Regions from separate parts of the Pseudomonas sp. LBUM1672 genome, predicted to be linked through region 3. Evidence: predicted binding sites of a transcription regulator. Region 3 holds the regulator's gene; each other region holds the start of a gene.

The links. Region 3 encodes sigma-54, which starts transcription at its own class of promoters, with help from an activator protein. Its sites were predicted from a motif close to ANTGGCATNNANNTTGCTNT; they were not measured.
Region 1: ACA053_RS09065 (CmpA/NrtA family ABC transporter substrate-binding protein) is a predicted target of sigma-54. The motif match lies at 5,258-5,277, and genes of this name have one in related genera.
Region 2: glnK (P-II family nitrogen regulator) is a predicted target of sigma-54. The motif match lies at 5,046-5,065, and genes of this name have one in related genera.

Annotation. Positions count from the first base shown of each region.
Region 1 covers NZ_CP166781.1:1,999,397-2,006,703, reverse strand. The annotation lists gene ACA053_RS09085 (sensor domain-containing diguanylate cyclase) at 1-666, opposite strand, end outside; gene rlmKL (bifunctional 23S rRNA (guanine(2069)-N(7))-methyltransferase RlmK/23S rRNA (guanine(2445)-N(2))-methyltransferase RlmL) at 808-3,078, opposite strand; gene rmf (ribosome modulation factor) at 3,610-3,825, shown strand; gene ACA053_RS09070 (quinone-dependent dihydroorotate dehydrogenase) at 4,146-5,165, opposite strand; gene ACA053_RS09065 (CmpA/NrtA family ABC transporter substrate-binding protein) at 5,398-6,609, shown strand; gene ACA053_RS09060 (ANTAR domain-containing response regulator) at 6,625-7,200, shown strand.
Region 2 covers NZ_CP166781.1:6,174,848-6,182,154, forward strand. The annotation lists gene ACA053_RS28330 (DUF484 family protein) at 1-341, shown strand, start outside; gene xerC (tyrosine recombinase XerC) at 344-1,243, shown strand; gene ACA053_RS28340 (HAD family hydrolase) at 1,240-1,944, shown strand; gene sutA (dormancy-specific transcriptional regulator SutA) at 2,062-2,385, opposite strand; gene ACA053_RS28350 (secondary thiamine-phosphate synthase enzyme YjbQ) at 2,487-2,912, opposite strand; gene ACA053_RS28355 (ammonium transporter) at 3,127-4,464, opposite strand; gene glnK (P-II family nitrogen regulator) at 4,502-4,840, opposite strand; gene ACA053_RS28365 (accessory factor UbiK family protein) at 5,258-5,518, shown strand; gene ACA053_RS28370 (BRO-N domain-containing protein) at 5,941-6,468, shown strand; gene ACA053_RS28375 (HigA family addiction module antitoxin) at 6,465-6,743, opposite strand; gene ACA053_RS28380 (YifB family Mg chelatase-like AAA ATPase) at 7,038-7,307, shown strand, end outside.
Region 3 covers NZ_CP166781.1:979,677-986,983, forward strand. The annotation lists gene ptsN (PTS IIA-like nitrogen regulatory protein PtsN) at 1-204, opposite strand, end outside; gene hpf (ribosome hibernation-promoting factor, HPF/YfiA family) at 217-525, opposite strand; gene ACA053_RS04285 (RNA polymerase factor sigma-54) at 600-2,093, opposite strand; gene lptB (LPS export ABC transporter ATP-binding protein) at 2,278-3,003, opposite strand; gene lptA (lipopolysaccharide transport periplasmic protein LptA) at 3,003-3,551, opposite strand; gene lptC (LPS export ABC transporter periplasmic protein LptC) at 3,538-4,110, opposite strand; gene ACA053_RS04305 (KdsC family phosphatase) at 4,118-4,642, opposite strand; gene ACA053_RS04310 (KpsF/GutQ family sugar-phosphate isomerase) at 4,642-5,616, opposite strand; gene ACA053_RS04315 (ATP-binding cassette domain-containing protein) at 5,894-6,703, shown strand; gene mlaE (lipid asymmetry maintenance ABC transporter permease subunit MlaE) at 6,703-7,307, shown strand, end outside.

The sequences.
Region 1 (7,307 bases), 1.0 Mb from region 3:
CTGACGCTTCACCGGCGCCACCAAAAGCACACCCCGCGCATAGGCTGGCTCGATGCCGACCAGATGCATCGGTTGCGACACCGCCATGCTGCCCGAATTGTCAGCCCGATCAAGGGTGGCGCGGCGCAACGGCTGGGCAAACAAGTCGTAGCCGAGCGGCGAGCCGAGCCGGCTTCGGGTCTGGCTGTAGAGCACCGCCACGTATTCATCCCGTTCGGCGGCCAATTGCAGTTGGCCCTCGGCGTTGAGCTCACGCAGGGTGAAGTCGCTCAAACCTTCTTCTTCGCGCACCTTGCGCTCGAACTCTGCCCGCTCGGCGCGTGTGACCCGCGCAGCGAATGAATACGCCTGGGTGCGGTGCAGCAATGGTTGGGTGTAGCCGTCGAACTCCTCGCGGGAGACCGACTCGGAATTGGCGAAGAACCGGCGCAGGCCGTCGAGGCGCTGCTCCTGATCTTCGAAACGTTCTTCGATGCGGCTGTAACGTTCGCTGGCGAGCAGCTGGAAACGTTGCCGTAATTGATGGTGATATAGATTCAGCGTCGACCAGGCCAGCAATCCGGTAAGAATCCCGCCGACGAGCAATACCAGCAGCGCGACCAGCCAGGCCGAGACATCTTCGCTGATAAAACCCAGGATCTTGGGACGCACGGCGTGCAACGACATAAACGCAACTCAAAACGCCAGGTGCGGGAAAGCCCATTGGCCATGAGTTGAGTTATAGCTATTAGCCATCAATTTGACCAGCACAGAAAGAACCCAAGAGCCTTTAAAAATCAAGGCTCTGTGGATCCAATCACTGATCTGTCAACGGGCTGTGATTTTCCAGGCACGGTGGATCTTGCCATTACGGGCGAAATCCGGATCGATGGTCTGGGCGGTGATTTCTTCAACGGCATAACGCTCGGTGAGGTTTTCCTCGAGCGTGAACTTGCGGAAGTTGTTGGAGAAATACAAAACGCCGCCCGGCGCCAGGCGCGCCATGGCCAGGTCAATCAATTGCACCTGATCGCGCTGCACGTCGAAGATCCCTTCCATGCGCTTGGAGTTGGAGAACGTCGGCGGGTCGATGAAGATCAGGTCGTATTCGTCACGGCAGGCGTCGAGCCACGCCATCACGTCACCCTGCTCCAGGCGGTTCTTGTCAGAGAAACCGTTCAGCGACAGGTTGCGACGCGCCCAGTCCAGGTAGGTTTTCGACAGGTCGACGCTGGTGGTGCTGCGCGCGCCGCCCTTGGCCGCGTGAACGCTGGCCGTCGCGGTGTAGCAATACAGGTTGAGGAAGCGCTTGCCGGCCGCCTCTTTCTGGATGCGCATCCGCATTGGGCGGTGGTCGAGGAACAGACCGGTGTCGAGGTAGTCGGTGAGGTTGACCAGCAGCTTGACGCCACCTTCGTTGACCTCGACGAACTTGCCCTGCGCTGCCTGGCGTTCGTACTGCTTGGTGCCGCTCTGACGCTCGCGACGCTTGACCACCACACGACTCTTGTCGATGTTCAACGCCTGGGGAATCGCGGCCAGGGCATCGAACATGCGCGCCGAGGCTTTTTCCGGGTCGATGGACTTCGGTGCGGCGTATTCCTGGACGTGGACCCAATCCTGATACAGGTCGATGGCCATGGAATATTCCGGCATGTCGGCATCGTAGACGCGGTAGCAATCAATGCCTTCACGCTTGACCCACTTGCCCAACGCCTTGAGGTTCTTTTGCAGGCGGTTGGCAAACATCTGCCCGCCTTCGCTCAAGCGCGGTTGCTCGATCACCACCGGGGCCGGTTTGATCGGGTTGCCGTTCTTGTTGTACTTCTCGTACTTGCCCGGCGCTACATCGTTGTCTGCAACTTCGACTTCCGCCTGCTCGCGCTCGACCTGACGCTGTTCCGGGGTGCGACGCTCGCCGGTGACGAACTGGTCCGGGGTAACTTTGATCAGCAGCAATTTGCACGGCAAGGCGCCGTTCCAGAACGAATACTGTTTATGGCTGCGGATGCCCATGCGCTTGCCCAGGTCCGGCGCGCCGGTGAACACGGCCGCTTCCCAGTTCAGGCACGCCTGACGCAGACGCTCGCCGAGGTTCTGGTAGAGGTAGAGCAAGCTCGCCTCGTCGCCCAGACGCTCGCCGTACGGCGGGTTGCAGATCACCAGGCCTTTCTGGTTCTGGTCCGGACGCGGCTCGAAGGTGCCGACTTCGCCCTGGTAGATCTTGATCCACTCGCTCAGGCCTGCACGCTCGACGTTGTTGCGGCCCGGTTGAATCAGGCGCGGGTCGGCTTCGTAACCGCGAATCCACAGCGGTGGCTTGGCCAGGCCGGCCGCAGCGCGTTCGGTGGCTTCTTCGTGGAGCTTTTTCCACAGCGCCGGCACGTGACCGAGCCAGGCGGTGAAGCCCCACTGCTCGCGACGCAGGTTCGGCGCCATGTCGGCGGCGATCATCGCTGCTTCGACGAGGAACGTACCGACACCGCACATCGGGTCAGCCAGCGCGCCACCATCGGCCGCAATGCGTGGCCAGCCGGAGCGGATCAGGATCGCGGCCGCGAGGTTTTCCTTCAGCGGCGCCGCGCCCTGCTGCAAGCGATAACCGCGCTGGTGCAGGCTGTGGCCGGACAGGTCGAGGGACAGAATGGCTTCGCCACGGTCCAGGCGCAGGTGAATGCGCAGGTCCGGGTTGAGCTTGTCGATGGACGGACGGTCGCCTTGCGGGGTGCGCAGTTTGTCGACGATGGCGTCTTTGACTTTCAAGGCGCCGAAGTGGGTGTTGTCGATGCCCGAGCCGTGACCGCTGAACTCGACGGCCAGGGTGCCGTCGTTGAGCATGTGGTCTTGCCACTCGATGTCGAGCACGCCGTGGTACAGGTCTTCGGCGTCTTTCATCGGGAAACGCTTGAGCACCAGCAGGACCCGGTTCGCCAGACGCGACCACAGGCACAGGCGATAAGCGGTTTCCATGGTGGCCATGCCGCGCACAGCCGAGGTGTGCTCACGCGCTTCTTCAAGGCCAAGCCCGACGGCTTCCTCGATAAGCAGGCCTTCAAGACCTTTTGGGCAAGTGAGGAAGAGTTCGAAACGATCGGACATGGTAATTCCAGAGCCTTTAGCTAAGTGAACCGGCAACGCATTGCCGGCCCGGTTTTCAATCAGGCGCTTTTCTAAAAGAGCGCCCGCGTGGCACGAAGGTGTGCCGTCCCACCCGTGCTGCTCAGGTTAGAAGAGCTTAGATGCACAGGCAGATAAAAAAGTTGATGCAACAAAATGTCATAAGCCGACCCTTCGTCGAATAGTCGTCCTGCTCAACAGGAGCCATTCTCACTAAAGGATTAACCCCGTCATCCTGCGGGGGGCCGATCATACAGGGCTTTGACCAATAAACACGGGACAACATCGTGTTACTTATGGCCTTAGCATCTTTCTGGTTACGTTCTTATGACAAAACGATCATTCCCTCGATGTGACGCATTGGTTAGAACTCAACACAGGTTGACGTCGCAACGGCGTCAACACCTTGGCTCGCGACGCCGGCAGCGAGCCCCAACGGCAGGAGTTTTTTTCTGCCAGACCTCAATTGAGGTCGACGCGATAAATACAGTCAACAAGTGAGGGCAACACCCTATGAGAAGACTTAAGCGTGATCCGTTGGAAAGAGCATTTTTGCGCGGATATCAATATGGCGTTGGTGGCAAATCCCGTGAGCTTTGCCCATTTACTCTACCGTCGGTACGCCAAGCCTGGATTAACGGCTGGCGAGAAGGACGCGGCGACAACTGGGACGGTATGACCGGCACTGCGGGAATCCACAGACTCAACGAACTTCACGCCGTCGGCTAACACAGGGCACAACACTCCGACACGACAATCTGATTACGTAACGACTTACCACGCACGCCCCATCCGGGCGGCGGGCTCCGGCCCAGGGGCACCTTCGAGGTGCCCTTTTTTATGCCTGTAAAAACACGCACTGGGGAAATCGCTTTTGTGGTGAGGGGATTTATCCCCGTTGGGTCGCGAAGCGGCCCCAAACCCAGGCAACTCGGTGAATCAGTCAAAACTCATTGGCCGGATTTGCGACGGCTTCGCCGCCGAACGGGGATAAATCCCCTCGCCACAGAGAACTCACCTCAGCCCAGAAGCACTCTTGCCACAGGGGTTCAGCGCAGGGCGGCGATGGCGTCGACGGATTCGCGAATCAGCGCCGGGCCCTTGTAGATGAAGCCGGAGTAGATCTGCACCAGACTCGCGCCCGCGGCGATTTTCTCGGCTGCGTGCTTGCCTTCAGTGATGCCGCCCACGGCGATGATCGGCAAGCGCCCGGCCAGTTCCGCCGCCAGTACCTTCACGGTATGGGTGCTCTTCTCGCGAACCGGTGCGCCGGACAGACCGCCCGCCTCGTCACCATGCTCCATGCCTTCGACGCCCACGCGGCTCAGGGTGGTGTTGGTGGCAATCACCGCGTCCATCCCGGTGTCGATCAACGCTTGCGCGACCTGCGCGGTTTCTTCGTCGGTCATGTCCGGTGCGATCTTGATCGCCAGCGGTACATGTTTGCCGTGACGCAACGCCAGTTCTGCGCGACGGGTCGCCAGATCAGCCAGCAATTGCTTGAGCGAATCGCCGAACTGCAGGCTGCGCAGGCCCGGGGTGTTCGGCGAGCTGACATTGACCGTCACGTAGCTGGCGTGGGCGTAGACCTTGTCCAGGCAGATCAGGTAATCGTCGACTGCGCGCTCAACCGGCGTATCGAAGTTCTTGCCGATGTTGATGCCCAGCACGCCCTTGTACTTGGCCGCCGCCACGCGGGCCAGCAGGTGATCGACGCCGAGGTTGTTGAACCCCATGCGGTTGATGATCGCCTCGGCATCCGGCAGACGGAAAATCCGTGGCTTCGGGTTGCCCGGCTGCGGACGCGGGGTGATGGTGCCGATTTCGACAAAACCGAAACCCAACTGGGCAAAACCGTCGATGGCCGCGCCGTTCTTGTCCAGACCGGCCGCCAGACCCACCGGGTTCGGAAATTCCAGACCCATGACATTCACTGGCATTTTCGCCGGCGCCTTGCACAGCAAACCGTTGAGGCCCAAACGTCCGCCCGCGCCGATCAGGTCCAGGGACAGATCGTGGGAGGTTTCCGGGGAAAGTTTGAACAACAGCTGACGGGCCAGGGTGTACATGGGCGGTTTTGACTCGATTGGCGGCGAAATGAGGCGGCGATTATAGCCGGGCATCGCGGTCGCAAGCGAGGCGCACAACAAAATCAGCGGACGATGGCATATGCCTTGCACCAACACTGACATCAGCACTCATGCCAACGGCGGGATGAGTCGAAAGACAAAGGCGTCGTCACTTGGCCTTGCCCTGGCAAGCAGCCCGGTACGGCGCTTTTTTTTTGGAAGGTGTTTAGCCATGAATGAAACCACAGCGGGCCCGTTGGCCTGGGTCAATGGCAGCGATGCCCCGGAAAAGACTGAAATCAACCTCGGCTTCATGGCCTTGAGCGACTGTGCCTCGGTGGTGGTCGCGGCCACGCAAGGTTTTGCACAGCCTTACGGCCTGACCCTGAACCTCAAGCGCCAGTCGTCCTGGGCCAACCTGCGAGACAAACTGGTCAGCGGCGAACTCGACGCCGCCCACAGCCTGTATGGCCTGATTTATGCCGTGCACCTGGGCATCGGCGGCGTGGTGCCGACCGACATGGCGGTGCTCATGGGCCTGAACCAGAACGGCCAGAGCATCAATCTTTCTCACGGCTTGCAGGCCTTGGGGGTGACCAGTCCTGAAGCACTGGACCGGCACGTGCACCAAAGTCGCCCAAAACTGACCTTCGCCCAGACATTTCCCACGGGCACCCACGCGATGTGGCTGTATTACTGGCTCGCGAGCCAGGGCATTCATCCGTTGCAGGACGTCGACAGTGTGGTGGTGCCACCGCCACAGATGGTCGCGCACCTGCAAGCCGGGCGCATCGATGGTTTCTGCGTCGGCGAGCCGTGGTCCGCCAGCGCAGTGAAGCAGAACCTGGGGTTCACCATGGCGACGAGCCAGACCATCTGGCCCGACCATCCGGAAAAAGTCCTCGGCTGCACCCGCGCCTTTGTCGAGCAATACCCCAACACCGCCCGAGCGTTGGTGATGGCGATCCTCGAAGCCAGTCGCTTCATCGAAGACAACAACGAAAACCGCCGCAGCACTGCGAAGCTGTTGAGCGCGCCGCAATACCTCGATGCACCACTCGATTGCATCGAACCGCGCTTGCTCGGCGACTACGCCGATGGCCTCGGCAATCGTTGGCAGGACCCGCACGCGCTGCGTTTTCATGCGAACGGCGAGGTCAACGTGCCGTACTTGTCCGACGGCATGTGGTTCATGACTCAGTTCCGCCGCTGGGGTTTGTTGCGCGACGACCCGGATTACCTCGGCGTGGCCCGTCAGGTCCAGCAACTAGACTTGTACCGAGAGGCCGCCAGCGCAGTCGGTGTTGCCTGCGAGGGCGAGGCAATGCGCAGCAGCCAGTTGATCGACGGCAAAATCTGGGACGGCTCCGACCCGGCCGGCTATGCCCGCAGTTTCAAGCTGCATGCCATGAGCGAAAGCTCGCACCGAATCGCCAGCCGCTGACAGGAGACTGCGAATATGTTGCGTATCCTGCTGATCAACGACACAGCAAAAAAAGTCGGTCGCCTGAAAGCGGCGCTGACCGAAGCCGGGTTTGAGGTCATTGATGAATCCGGCCTGACCATCGACCTGCCCGCGCGCGTCGAAACGGTGCGTCCGGACGTGATCCTGATCGATACCGAGTCACCGAGCCGCGATGTGATGGAGCAAGTGGTGCTGGTTTCCCGCGATCAGCCGCGGCCAATTGTGATGTTTACCGACGAGCACGATCCCGATGTGATGCGCCAGGCGATCAAGTCCGGGGTCAGTGCCTACATCGTCGAAGGCATTCACGCACAACGCTTGCAGCCGATTCTTGACGTGGCCATGGCCCGCTTTGAAAGCGACCAGGCCCTGCGCGCCCAGCTCAACGCCCGCGACCAGCAACTGGCCGAGCGCAAGCGCATCGAGCTGGCCAAGGGGCTGCTGATGAAAATGAAGGACTGCAACGAGGAAGAGGCCTACACCCTCATGCGCCGCCAGGCCATGAGCCGGCAGCAGAAGCTGATTCAGGTGGCGGAGCAGATAATTGCCATGAGCGAATTGCTCGGCTGACCCCTCGCCACAAAAGCAGGGTGTTGGCACAGATCTGGCTAAGTAATCGTTACAGGTAACCAACGGCGGTTGCCCCACCTACGACAAAGACGTCGCTCACCTCATTT
Region 2 (7,307 bases), 1.3 Mb from region 3:
TGATCCTGCTGGGCGACAACCCCATGCCGGTCGGTCGCTGGGTCACCCATGCCGACGCGCAAACGGCCATCGGCGGCCTGCTCTCGGAAGACAAAAGCGTCAGCGGCAGCCTGCGTGAACACGAGCTGGACTTCCTGTTCGGCGAAGAACAGCGCAAGCAGATCGGCTCCACCGCCGTCGTCGCCATCAGCTATCAAGGCATCCACGGCGTCCTGGCCATCGCCAGCCGCGATCCGCAGCACTACAAAAGCTCGGTTGGCACGCTGTTCCTGAGCTACATCGCCGAAGTCATGGGCCGCGTTCTGCCTCGGGTCAACAGCTCCCTGCGCTCGGTACGCTGACCATGGAACGGCAACTGGACGCTTACTGCGAACACCTGCGCAGTGAGCGACAGGTGTCGCCCCACACGCTATACGCCTACCGCCGCGACCTCGACAAAGTGCTGGGCTGGTGCGTCAAACAGAACATCAGCAGCTGGGCCGCGCTGGATATCCAGCGTTTGCGCAGCCTGATCGCGCGCCTGCATTCACAGGGTCAATCGTCCCGCAGCCTGGCACGCCTGCTGTCGGCAGTCCGTGGCCTCTATCATTATCTGAACCGCGAAGGCCTGTGCGATCACGACCCGGCCAACGGCCTGGCACCGCCCAAGGGCGAACGACGCCTGCCGAAAACCCTCGATACCGACCGCGCGCTGCAGCTGCTGGAAGGCGCGGTGGAGGATGATTTCCTGGCGCGTCGGGATCAGGCGATTCTGGAGCTGTTCTACTCCTCGGGTTTGCGGCTGTCGGAGCTGACCGGGCTCAATCTCGATCAACTGGACCTGGCCGACGGCATGGTTCAGGTGCTTGGCAAGGGCAGCAAGACTCGATTGCTGCCGGTGGGCAAAAAGGCCCGCGAAGCCTTGGAACTGTGGCTGCCGTTGCGGGCGATGACCAACCCGGCGGACGACGCGGTGTTTGTCAGCCAGCAAGGTCGACGCCTTGGCCCCCGGGCGATTCAGGTGCGGGTCAAAGCCGCTGGCGAACGTGAGCTTGGGCAGAACCTGCACCCGCACATGCTGCGACACTCCTTTGCCAGCCATCTGCTGGAATCCTCACAGGACCTGCGCGCCGTCCAGGAATTGCTCGGCCACTCGGACATCAAGACCACCCAGATCTACACCCACCTGGACTTCCAGCACCTGGCCACGGTCTACGACAGCGCCCATCCACGGGCCAAACGCATTAAGGGCGATGATTCATGACCATCCAATTGATCACCTTCGACCTAGACGACACCCTGTGGGACACCGCCCCGGTGATCGTCAGCGCCGAAGCCATACTGCGTGAATGGCTGATCGAACACGCACCGAATCTGGGCGCGGTGCCGGTAGAGCATCTGTGGGCCATTCGTGAGCGGATCCTGACCAGCGAACCGAGCCTCAAACACCGCATCAGCGCACTGCGCCGCCGGGTGTTGTTCCACGCGCTGGAAGAGTCCGGTTACGACCACGGTCAGGCTTCGGACCTGGCTGACAAGGGTTTTGAAGTGTTTCTGCATGCACGGCATCAGATCGAGGTGTTCCCTGAAGTCGAACCGACGCTGGAGACACTGGCCAAGCATTACGCCTTGGGCGTGGTCACCAATGGCAACGCCGATGTACGCCGGCTGGGGCTGGCGGATTACTTCAAGTTTGCGTTGTGCGCCGAAGACATCGGCATCGCCAAGCCCGATGCACGACTGTTTCATGAGGCGCTGCAACGTGGTGGGGCGATGGCGGAGACGGCGGTGCATATCGGCGATCATCCAGGGGATGACATTGCCGGGGCGCAGCAGGCTGGGTTGCGGGCGATCTGGTTTAACCCGACGGGCAAGGCCTGGGAAGCCGAGAAGGCGCCGGATGCGGAGATCCGCAGCCTGACCGAGCTGCCGGCGTTGTTGGCCCTCTGGAATTCCCAACACTGATCCTGAGATTACACACACCCGCTCCCACAGGGGATAGTGCCAAACCGAAGAATTTTGTTTCAGGCATGAAAAAGCCCGCAGCGACGGCGGGCTTTTCAGCAAGCAAGGGCAGACGCTTTAGATAGGCCGGCTGCCGTACTTGTTATCAGGCTTCTTGGGAGGATCGGCGACCACATTGGCCTCCACTTCCTGCACCTTGCCGCCCCGTGCCAGAAACTCTTCCATGGCCTTGGCCAGGGCGTCGCGTTCCTTGTTCTTGGCTTCGACGCTCGGCAGCTCGTCAACCGACACCGCAGCCTTGGCTTTGCCTTTGGCGGTCGGAACGGGCGTTTCACCGCCGTCGTCTTCAGCGACGTCTTCGGCCGCTGCTTCCAGACCTTCTTCGGTTTCGTCGTCGTCGCCTACTTCGAGGTCGTCGTTTTCCAGATCATCGTCGCTCATGTTCTACCTCATGACTTGCGAAAAGCAGATTAGTTATAGCCCAGCTTCACCGTCTGTCGACAGCTGCCGGAAAAATTCAATAACCGCTGGTGACCAGCGGTTCATGCCTCTTCACCGTGCACGGTGGCGAGGACTTTACGGGCACCGCCAAAATCACGGTGCTCGCCCAGATAAACGCCTTGCCAGGTCCCCAGCGCCAGTCGGCCTGCCGAAATCGGCAAACTGAGCTGACAGCCAAGCACGCTGGCCTTGAAGTGCGCCGGGAGGTCGTCCAGGCCTTCGTCGTTATGCTCATAGCCGTCTGTTCCTTGTGGGATCAGACGATTGAAAAATCGTTCGAAGTCGCGACGTACCGCCCGATCGGCGTTCTCGTTGATGGTCAACGACGCCGAGGTATGCTGCAGCCACAAGTGCAACAGACCGACCCGACACGCCTTGAGTTCAGGCAGGCCGGCGAGTAACTCGTCCGTTACCAGATGAAAGCCCCGGGGCCGTGCCCGCAGGGTAATCAGAGTCTGTTGCCACATACAGTTCTCCGCACGTTCGGGGCGCATTCTAGCGCGCTCTGGGAAAAAACAAAGGCCCTAATATTCCTTCAATCATGTAAGCCATTGGCCGCAGAAAAACGCCCGTCGTAAACGCCACTAAACGTGTACGAAAAAACCTTTCAGCAGTCCCTTCACTGACAAACTCCAGACAAAAAAATGCCCGGCAAGCCGGGCAAGTTTTTTATGCGCGTGCTTACAAGTTGTAGCCGCGTTCGTTGTGGAGTGCCAGGTCGATACCGACGGCCTCTTCTTCTTCCGTGATACGCAGACCCATGACAGCGTCCAGTACCTTGAGAATGACGTAGGTGACGATCGCGGTGTAGATCACCGTGAAGCCCACGCCCTTGCACTGAATCCAGACTTGAGCGGCGATGTCGGTGACGGTGCCGAAGCCACCCAGGGACGGTGCGGCGAACACACCGGTCAGGATCGCGCCGAGGATACCGCCGATACCGTGCACACCGAAGGCGTCCAGGGAATCGTCATAGCCAAGTTTGCGTTTCAGGGTGGTGGCGCAGAAGAAGCACACCACGCCTGCTGCCAGACCGATGACCAGCGCGCCCATCGGGCCCACGGTGCCAGCGGCTGGGGTGATGGCGACCAGACCGGCCACAACACCCGAAGCGATACCCAGTGCACTTGGTTTGCCGTGGGTGATCCACTCGGCGAACATCCAGCCCAGTGCAGCGGCGGCGGTTGCGATCTGGGTCACCAGCATCGCCATACCGGCGGTGCCGTTGGCCGCAGCGGCGGAACCGGCGTTGAAACCGAACCAACCCACCCACAGCATCGCGGCGCCCATCAGGGTGTAACCGAGGTTGTGCGGCGCCATCGGCGTGGTCGGGAAGCCTTTGCGCTTGCCGAGCACGATGCATGCAACCAGACCAGCCACACCAGCGTTGATATGCACCACGGTGCCGCCGGCGAAGTCGAGCACGCCCCAGTCCCACATCAGGCCGCCGTTGCCGGACCAGACCATGTGCGCAATCGGTGCGTAAACCAGAGTGAACCACACGCCCATGAAGATCAGCATGGCGGAGAACTTCATCCGCTCGGCGAAGGCACCGACGATCAGCGCAGGGGTGATGATGGCGAAGGTCATCTGGAAGGTGATGAACACCGCCTCAGGGAACAGCGCCGCAGGACCGGTCAGGCTCGACGGCGTGACACCGGCGAGGAATGCCTTGCCCATGCCACCGAAGAACGAGTTGAAGTTGACGACGCCCTGCTCCATGCCGGTGGTGTCGAACGCGATGCTGTAGCCATAAATGACCCACAGAATGCTGATCAGGCCGGTAATGGCGAAGCACTGCATCATCACGGAAAGAATATTTTTGGAGCGAACCATGCCGCCGTAGAACAGCGCGAGGCCGGGAATGGTCATGAACAGCACGAGGGCTGTCGAGGTCATCATCCAGGCGGTATCGCCGGAGTTGAGGACTGGGGCCGCCACTTCGTCTGCCGCCATAGCCAGGCTGGGCATTACGAGGGACAACAGGGCTCCTAGCCCTGCGAATTTACGCAGAGTCATATTGTTTTCTCCTGGGGCGTTGGGTTTGTGGCGGCGTTTAAATCGCGTCGGTATCGGTTTCGCCGGTACGGATGCGAATCGCCTGTTCCAGATTGACCACGAAGATCTTGCCGTCACCGATCTTGCCGGTGTTGGCGGCCTTGGTTATCGCCTCGATAACCCGGTCCAGATCCTTGTCGTCAATGGCGACATCGATCTTCACCTTGGGCAGAAAATCGACCACGTACTCCGCGCCGCGATACAGCTCGGTGTGACCCTTCTGCCGACCGAAGCCTTTGACTTCAGTAACGGTAATGCCCTGCACGCCGATCTCGGACAGCGACTCGCGCACGTCGTCCAGTTTGAACGGCTTGATGATGGCAGTGACTAGCTTCATGAAAACTCTCTCCCGAATTGGTGGACTTGCCCCAGGAAAACAAACCCGTCTCAAGTCTAAGCGCAGTGCCTGGCTTTGTAACGCATCGTCGACCTTACCTGCCCGTCCGACGCCAGCTAACCGCTCCTCACGAAACAACTCCCCGTTCCGCTTGGCGCACTGCATTCGTCACAGCGACTGCATCAGTGCATGGGTTACTACTGACTAAGCAGAAAGCTTGCCATCTCGCCAAAACCCACTGAATTCAATCCCTTGGCCGCTGCGGACAGCCGCTTCACACAATCAGCCCGACAGATACGCACAACAACAGTGCGCGACCGTCCATCCACATGCGCGAAAAGCGTGCATGCCTGCTGTCGGAATTGACTATAGACACTGCGTGATACACTGCCCGCCATTGTTGACAGGACATTTCCCATGCTCGCACCCAAAGACTTCCTCGACGCCCTGACCGGCACCGCCTCCCGCCTCTTCAGCGGCGAAACCCCGTTGCCGAAAAGCGAAATCGAAAGCCAGTTCAAGGCGCTGTTGCAGAGCGGCTTCAGCAAGCTGGACCTGGTGAGTCGTGAAGAGTTTGATAGCCAGATGGTTGTGCTGGCACGGACTCGGGCGCGGCTGGAAAGCCTCGAAGCGAAGGTTGCCGAGCTGGAAACGAAGCTCAACCCGCCCACCGAATAACCCAGCTGACAATGCAGTCCCCTGTGGGAGCGAGCCTGCTCGCGATTAGAGTCGCCTCGGTCTACCAGCCCTCCCACACTGGACAGACCACACCCCTGTAGGAGCTGCCGCAGGCTGCGATCTTTTGATCTTCCGCCCCGCCACCGTCTCGGCAACGTCCTACAAAGATCACCACCGCCGTCCGATAGCGCCGCGAAGCCCAGGTTCCTAAGCTCATTCTCAGCTGAATATTCAGCACTGGGTTTGGCGACCTGGAAGCTTAAGGCGTACGACGACCATCTCTCGAGTCATGGCGGCTGTGCGTGGGAGACCTTCTGGTCTGCCGGGTTCCTTTTGCTCCGGTTCGCCAACCCGCGTACAGCTGCCACCCAATTGTTTGGCGACGATTGACGGCAGCCTCTTTAGCAAAAGGAGCTGTATTAATGAGTTGCGATAACGCTTATCTAATCCCTCACGTCTTCACCCGCCACAAACTCCACCTCCACGCACTCTTGATCGAAAACCAGCCTTGGTTCAGCGCCCGAGACCTGGGCCGTCTGCTTCGCCTGTTCCTCGACGAACGCGCCGTCCGCAAACTCGATCCCGATCAACATCAATCCGCGCGAGTCGTCATCCACGGCACCCTCGAAGACACCCTGCTAATCAGCGAATCCGGCGTCTACGCCCTGCTGGTCTACCACTACTGCCCCGAATACCGAGGACTGCGCGAATGGCTGACCCACGACGTAGTGCCAGCCCTCAGAGATGCCCAACAACCGGCAACAAGCGAACGCCCGGTCCTGAGCCTGTTGAACTGGCCGGAGATGTCACTGAGTTTGCTGCACTGGAATAACCAGCCGTGGATTCGGTTGCAGGATGTTCCGCAGATGCTGGCGGATGGTGATCGGCCACAGCGAGCGGTCAATACGTCGTGGTGGAAGCGCGCTTCACAGGTGCTGCAATCGCTTTAAGTACTTAAATCGCTACCACGTCCGATTTCGGCTTTACGCAGATCGTAAGTCGATTGCAGGTTCAGCCATAACTCGGGCGTGGTGTTCAGGTAGCCAGATAGCTTCCCCGCTAGATCAGCACTGACACAACGCTGCCGCATAACGATTTCGTTGACCACTTTTAACGGTTCGTTCAACGAACGGGCGAAAGCCGACTCTGAAATGCCGAACGGTTCAAGAAATTCGTCCTGAAGTATTTCGCCAGGATGAACCGGCCGCATTCCATTACTGTTCATATTCCTCTCCGAAGTCAGCGATCAATTAGTGATCATAAGCAGCCCTGCCAGACAGACAAGAGCGCTCACACACTTTCACCGGCGTCCGTCATTGTTCTAGGCAAGGTCCTACAAAAACATCATCCCGAGACCGATTACGTCGGCACTCCACACTCGCTTACGCTTCATCACCAGAAAGACACTCGCAACATCCAGCGAAAGTTTGTCGCCTCATTCGTAACGCCGAAGAACAACACCCCGACTACCCTTCAAAAACCGCAGGAAGCGGTTCCCGTAAAAGCTCAAGGAACGACCATGTCCCTCTCCATCGTCCACAGCCGCGCCCAGATTGGCGTGGATGCGCCCGCCGTTACCGTAGAAGTCCATCTGGCCAACGGTCTGCCGTCATTGACGATGGTCGGCTTGCCCGAAGCGGCAGTAAAGGAAAGCAAGGACCGGGTGCGCAGCGCGATCATCAATTCCGGCCTGCAATTTCCTGCACGGCGCATCACGCTGAATCTCGCGCCTGCGGACTTACCTAAGGATGGCGGACGGTTTGATCTGGCGATTGCCTTGGGGATTCTG
Region 3 (7,307 bases):
GTGGGGAATGGCGATGCCGTTACCAAAACCGGTCGAACCGAGTTTTTCACGGGCAATCAGAGCCTCGAAGACATCTTGCATCTCCAGATCCGGGACTTCTTTATGGATAAGGTTGGCAATTTGCTCGAGGGCTTTCTTTTTGCTGCCGCCCGGCACGTTCACGAGGGAACGGCCGGGGGTCAGGATGCTTTCAAGTCGGATCATGGGTAGGGAGTGTTAACGACCGGTCGCGCCCTGGAGGAGGCTTTGGGTCTTTTCCTTATGCTTTTTGAGTTGTTTATCCAGCTTGTCGGTCAGCGCGTCGATCGCCGCATACATATCGGTATGCTCCGCGTTGGCGACCACTTCATTGCCGGGAATATGCAGCGTGGCTTCGATTTTCTGCTTGAGCTTTTCGACCGTCATCGTGACCTGCACGTTGGTGATCTTGTCGAAATGCCTCTCTAATCGTTGGAGTTTTTCGCCGATGTAGGTGCGAAGAGGTTCGGTCACTTCCAGTTGGTGTCCACTGATGTTGACTTGCATACAGCTTCTCCTTCGTTGCCAGTGCATAAAGCGGCAGGCAGAAATGCCTGCCACTGGAACGCTGTGGCGTGGCTCTACATCAACCGCTTGCGTTCGCTCGAAGGCGCGATCCCGAGGGATTCGCGGTACTTGGCGACGGTGCGGCGAGCCACCTGAATGCCTTGTGCCTCCAGTAAACCAGCGATCTTGCTGTCACTCAACGGCTTTTTCTGATTTTCCGCAGCAACCAGTTTTTTGATGATCGCGCGGATCGCTGTGGACGAGCATTCACCGCCTTCGGAGGTGCTGACGTGGCTCGAGAAAAAGTATTTCAGTTCATATATGCCCCGAGGGGTATGCATGAATTTCTGTGTGGTCACCCGGGAAATCGTCGATTCGTGCATGCCTACCGCTTCGGCGATGTCATGCAGGACCAGCGGTTTCATCGCTTCGTCGCCGTACTCCAGGAAGCCGCGCTGATGCTCGACGATCTGGGTGGCTACTTTCATAAGAGTTTCGTTGCGGCTTTGCAGGCTTTTGATGAACCAGCGGGCTTCTTGCAGCTGATTGCGCATGAAGGTGTTGTCGGCACTGGTGTCGGCGCGGCGTACAAAACCGGCGTATTGAGCGTTGACCCGCAACCGTGGCACCGATTCCTGGTTCAGCTCGACCAGCCAGCGCTCGTTGTCCTTGCGCACGATCACGTCAGGGACAACGTACTCGGCTTCACTCGACTCGATCTGCGAGCCCGGACGCGGGTTGAGGCTCTGCACCAGTTCGATCACCTGGCGCAGTTCATCTTCCTTGAGCTTCATGCGGCGCATCAGCTGGCTGTAGTCGCGGCTGCCGAGCAGGTCGATGTAGTCGGTGACCAGGCGCTTGGCTTCGGCCAGCCAAGGCGTCTTGGCGGGCAGCTGGCGCAGTTGCAGCAGCAGGCATTCACCCAGATTGCGGGCGCCGATGCCGGCCGGCTCGAATTGCTGGATGCGGTGCAGGACGGCTTCGATTTCGTCCAGTTCAATGTCCAGTTCCGGATCGAAGGCTTCGAGAATTTCCTCGAGGGTTTCGTCCAGGTAACCCTGATTGTTGATGCAGTCGATCAGGGTCACGGCGATCAGGCGATCGGTGTCGGACATCGGTGCCAGGTTCAGTTGCCACAACAAATGGCTTTGCAGGCTTTCGCCGGCCGATGTGCGGGTGGTGAAATCCCACTCGTCGTCATCGCTGCTGGGCAGGCTGCTGGCGCTGGTCTGGTAGACGTCTTCCCACGCGGTATCGACAGGCAGTTCGTTGGGAATGCGCTCGTTCCAGTCACCTTCCTCGAGGTTATCCACCGTCGGGGCGGTTTCCTGGTAGGAGGGTTCCGAAACATCGGCGTTGGGGAGCTGTTCGGCTTTGTCGGCCAATGGGTCGGCGTTATCGAAGTCGTCGCCTTCTTCCTGGCGTTCGAGCATCGGATTGGACTCCAGGGCCTCCTGGATTTCCTGTTGCAGGTCCAGGGTCGACAATTGGAGCAGGCGGATGGCCTGTTGCAGCTGCGGTGTCATCGTCAGCTGCTGGCCCATTCTCAAGACTAGCGATGGTTTCATGGCAGGGGCTTAACACCTTATTCGCCGGCGCACATGCGCCATCCACTACAGGGCGCCGGAGCGCCAAACATAAGCAAATTATATGCCCGAAACTGCAGCGTTTGCCTAGAGCGCTGTAACAATAAAAAAGTATTGATTTTTTATCGAGACGAGCGCTCGGACAACCAGCCAGACACGTCAGCGCTTACAGGCGGAACTCGTGGCCCAGATACACTTCCTTGACCAGTTCGTTGGCCAGGATGGTGGCGGAGTCACCTTCGGCGATCAGCTGGCCATCGTTTACGATGTAGGCAGTTTCGCAGATATCCAGGGTCTCACGGACGTTGTGGTCAGTGATCAGCACGCCAATGCCTTTGGCCTTGAGGTGGTAGATGATCTGTTTGATGTCGCCCACCGAGATCGGGTCCACACCGGCGAAAGGTTCATCGAGCAGGATGAATTTCGGGTTGGTGGCCAGTGCCCGGGCGATTTCCACGCGGCGGCGCTCACCACCGGACAGGCTCATGCCGAGGTTGTCGCGGATGTGGCTGATGTGGAATTCCTGCAGCAGGCTTTCCAGCTCCTTGCGACGATCGGCCTTGTCGAGTTCCTTGCGGGTCTCGAGGATGGCCATGATGTTGTCCGCAACCGAGAGTTTGCGGAAGATCGACGCTTCTTGCGGAAGATAGCCGATACCGGCCTTTGCACGACCGTGCATCGGCTGGTGGCTGACGTCCAGATCGTCGATCAGTACGCGACCCTGATCGGCCTGCACAAGGCCAACGATCATGTAGAAGCAGGTGGTCTTGCCGGCGCCGTTAGGGCCCAGCAGGCCGACGATCTGACCGCTGTCGATGGACAGGCTGACGTCACGCACGACCTGGCGGCTCTTGTAGCTCTTGGCCAGATGCTGAGCTTTCAGAGTTGCCATTACGGGGCCTTTTGCTCTTCGGTTTTCTTTTTCGGCTGGATCACCATGTCAATGCGCGGACGCGACTCGGTGACCTTGCTGCCCGTAGCACGCCCGGCGCTCGCAAGCTTTTTCTGGGTGTCGTAGACGATTTTCTCGCCTTGGGTGGTGTTGTTGTCCTTGTCGATGACTTTCGCTTTATCGATCAGCACGACGCGGTTTTGCGAGGCGTGGTACTGGATGGTCACCCCCCAGCCTTGCACAGGCTTGGTGTCGCCAGCCGTCTGCATCTGCTCAAAGTAGGCAAGGTTGCCCACCGATGTCACCACGTCAATGTCGCCAGTCGAGGTGCGAGTGATGGTCACGGTATTGCCGGTGACCTTCATCGAGCCCTGAGTAATGATCACGTCACCCTTATAGGTGGCAACGCCATTCTTGTCGTCCAGTTGGGCGTCGTCGGCCTGAATGCGGATAGGCTGCTCTTGATCGTTCGGCAGAGCCCAGGCGCTCACGCTTCCCAGTGCTGCGCCCAGACTGAGCAAAATAGGGAGAGTTTTAACGAGCCTCATACTGTCCTCTTACGTTCGATAGCAGGTGTATCCTGCTTTCTTTCAAGTACGCTTTCATTCCGTTGCCTGTCGATACACCGCCAGCGCCGTCGATTCTAACGGGTTGATCGGTCTGCGCATATTGCTCCTTGGGGAACACAGTCATACGGGTGGTGGTAATCAGGGTTTTGCGGTTTTTCTCGTCGAAACGCGTGATGCGGACCGAGTCGATCAGCTCGACCTGAGTGCCGTCCGGGTTGACTTCGCCGTGCTCACTCTGGACGTGCCAGGGAAACTCGGTACCACGAAACATGTTCAGGTCAGGGTTGGTCAGCAACGTCACCTCGCTCACTTTCAGGTGTTCGACCTTGTCGGACGTCATTTCATACTGCAATTTGCCGTCCGGCAGGTACTGCACGCTGTGGGCGTTCAGGGCGTAATAGTCGATCGCGCTTTCATCGACCTTGACCACGGGTTTGTCGAGGAAGCGTTCGGGGCTGATGTTCCAGTAGCCGACCGCGGCGAACAGCGCCGCGATGCAACCGAACAACAGGATGTTACGAATCTTTTTGCTCAGCATAGTGGGCTCACAGGTACGCGGCGTTGGCCGCATCGAGGCGGCCCTGGGCGCGCAGGATCAATTCACAGAATTCGCGTGCGGCACCCTCGCCACCACGGGCCAGGGTGATGCCGTGGGCGTGTTCGCGCACGAAGCTGGCGGCGTTTGCTACGGCCATGCCCAGGCCCACGCGACGAATCACCGGCAGGTCCGGCAAATCGTCGCCCAGATAGGCGACCTGTTCATAGCTTAGGTTGAGTTGAGCCAGAAGCTCGTCGAGCACCACCAGTTTGTCTTCGCGCCCCTGGTAAACGTGTGGAATGCCGAGGTTTTTCGCTCGACGTTCGACCACCGGGGTCTTGCGGCCGCTGATGATAGCGGTCTGCACGCCGGCTGCCATCAACATCTTGATGCCTTGGCCGTCGAGGGTGTTGAACGTCTTGAATTCACTGCCGTCTTCGAGGAAGTACAGGCGCCCGTCGGTCAGCACGCCATCGACATCGAATACCGCGAGTTTGATCTGTTTGCCGCGTTGCAGCAGGTCCGTGCTCATTACATTACTCCCGCACGCAGCAAGTCGTGCATGTTCAAGGCGCCGACCGGACGGTCTTCGCTGTCGACCACGACCAGTGCGTTGATCTTGTGGTCTTCCATGATTTTCAGGGCTTCGGCGGCGAGCATCTCGGCGCGAGCGGTCTTGCCGTGCGCAGTCATGACCTGATCAATGGTGGCGCTGTGGATGTCGATGCTGCGGTCCAGCGTACGGCGCAAGTCACCATCAGTGAAGATTCCTGCCAGTTTGCCATTGGCTTCGAGGATTACGGTCATGCCCAGGCCCTTGCGGGTCATTTCCATCAGCGCGTCCTTGAGCAGCGTGCCGCGCTGAACCTGTGGTAGCTCTTGGCCGGCGTGCATGACGTTTTCGACTTTCAGCAGCAGGCGTCGGCCCAGCGCGCCGCCCGGGTGGGAAAAGGCGAAGTCTTCAGCGGTAAAGCCGCGGGCTTCCAGCAGCGCAACGGCCAGGGCGTCGCCCATGACCAGCGCGGCGGTGGTCGAAGAGGTCGGCGCCAGGTTCAGCGGGCAGGCTTCGTGCTCGACGTGAACGTTGAGATTGACCTCGGCAGCCTTGGCCAGCGCCGAGTCCGGATTGCCGGTCACGCTGATCAATTTGATGCCCAGACGCTTGATCAGGGGCAGCAGGGTGACGATTTCATTGGTGGAACCGGAGTTCGACAGGGCCAGGATGATGTCGTCGCGCGTGATCATGCCCATGTCGCCGTGGCTGGCTTCGGCCGGGTGCACGAAAAACGCCGTGGTGCCGGTGCTGGCCAGGGTGGCGGCGATCTTGTTGCCGATGTGCCCCGATTTGCCCATGCCGACCACGACTACGCGGCCTTTGCTCTCCAGAATCATCTCGCAAGCGCGTACGAAATCTGCGTCGATATGGGGCAGCAAGCCTTGTACGGCTTCCAGTTCGAGGCGGATGGTGCGTTGTGCAGATTGAATCAGGTCGCTGGATTGGCTCATGTCAGAAATCGTATAGCCTGATGAAAAGGCGGCGATTATAGCGGTAATGATCAAAACCCTCACGCAAGTTCGTCACGCTTTGTCATTCCCTGTTACCGAATCCTCTCTGGGCGAGGCTTTTTGCCTGTCATGTTGCTGAACATGGGCCGGCTTGGGCCTTGGGCGCTTGGCCTTTGCAGTGATATAGTTCGCCGCCAGTTCGGCCTGCCCGGGGAGGTATGTGCTTTCGTCAGGAAGCCAGGCGTCCGAGTGTGAGGCTGCATCGCAAGGAGTTTAGATGAGTGCCGATAACGCCTACGCGGTCGAGCTGAAGGGACTGTCCTTCAAGCGCGGTGCGCGCAGCATTTTCAATAACGTCGATATCCGTATCCCACGCGGCAAGGTCACCGGCATCATGGGGCCTTCCGGGTGTGGCAAGACCACGCTGTTGCGTCTGATGGGCGCACAGCTGCGTCCTACCAAGGGCGAAGTCTGGGTCAATGGCCAGAACCTGCCGAAGCTGTCGCGCAGCGATCTGTTCGATGCGCGCAAGCACATGGGCGTGCTGTTCCAGAGCGGCGCGCTGTTTACCGACCTCGATGTGTTCGAGAACGTCGCCTTTCCGCTGCGCGTTCATACCGAGCTGCCGGAAGAAATGATCCGTGACATCGTCCTGCTCAAATTGCAGGCCGTGGGGCTGCGTGGCGCCATCGACCTGATGCCCGACGAGCTGTCCGGTGGCATGAAGCGCCGTGTCGCGCTGGCGCGGGCGATTGCCCTCGATCCGCAGATCCTCATGTACGACGAACCCTTTGTCGGCCAGGACCCTATCGCCATGGGCGTGTTGGTGCGCCTGATCCGCTTGCTCAACGATGCGCTGGGCATCACCAGCATCGTGGTTTCCCACGATCTGGCCGAGACCGCCAGCATTGCCGACTACATCTATGTGGTGGGCGAGGGGCAAGTCCTGGGGCAGGGCACTCCCGAAGAGCTGATGAACTCTCAGGAACCACGGATTCGTCAATTCATGACCGGCGAGCCCGACGGTCCGGTTGCATACCACTTTCCAGCGACGGATTACCGCGCAGATCTCCTGGGGAAGCGTTGATGCGCAAGATTTCACTATTAGAACGCGTGCGTCGATTCGGCCACGGCGGCATCGATGTGTTGTCGGTGTTCGGGCGTTCGGCGATTTTCCTGTTTCATGCCTTGCTCGGCCGCGGCGGTATCGGCGGCGGTTTTGGCCTGCTGATCAAGCAACTGCATTCCGTGGGCGTGATGTCCCTGGTGATCATTGTGGTCTCCGGGGTGTTCATCGGCATGGTGCTGGCGCTGCAAGGCTTCAACATTCTGTCCAGCTACGGTTCGGAGCAGGCGGTCGGGCAGATGGTTGCGCTGACGCTGTTGCGTGAACTCGGTCCTGTGGTCACGGCATTGCTGTTCGCCGGGCGCGCGGGTTCGGCGTTGACCGCCGAAATCGGCAACATGAAATCCACCGAACAGTTGTCCAGTCTGGAAATGATTGGTGTCGACCCACTCAAGTACATCATTGCCCCGCGCTTGTGGGCCGGCTTCATTTCCCTGCCGGTGCTGGCGATGATTTTCAGCGTGGTGGGTATCTGGGGCGGTTCGTGGGTGGCTGTCGACTGGCTGGGTGTCTATGAAGGTTCCTATTGGTCCAACATGCAGAACAGCGTGACGTTCACCGATGA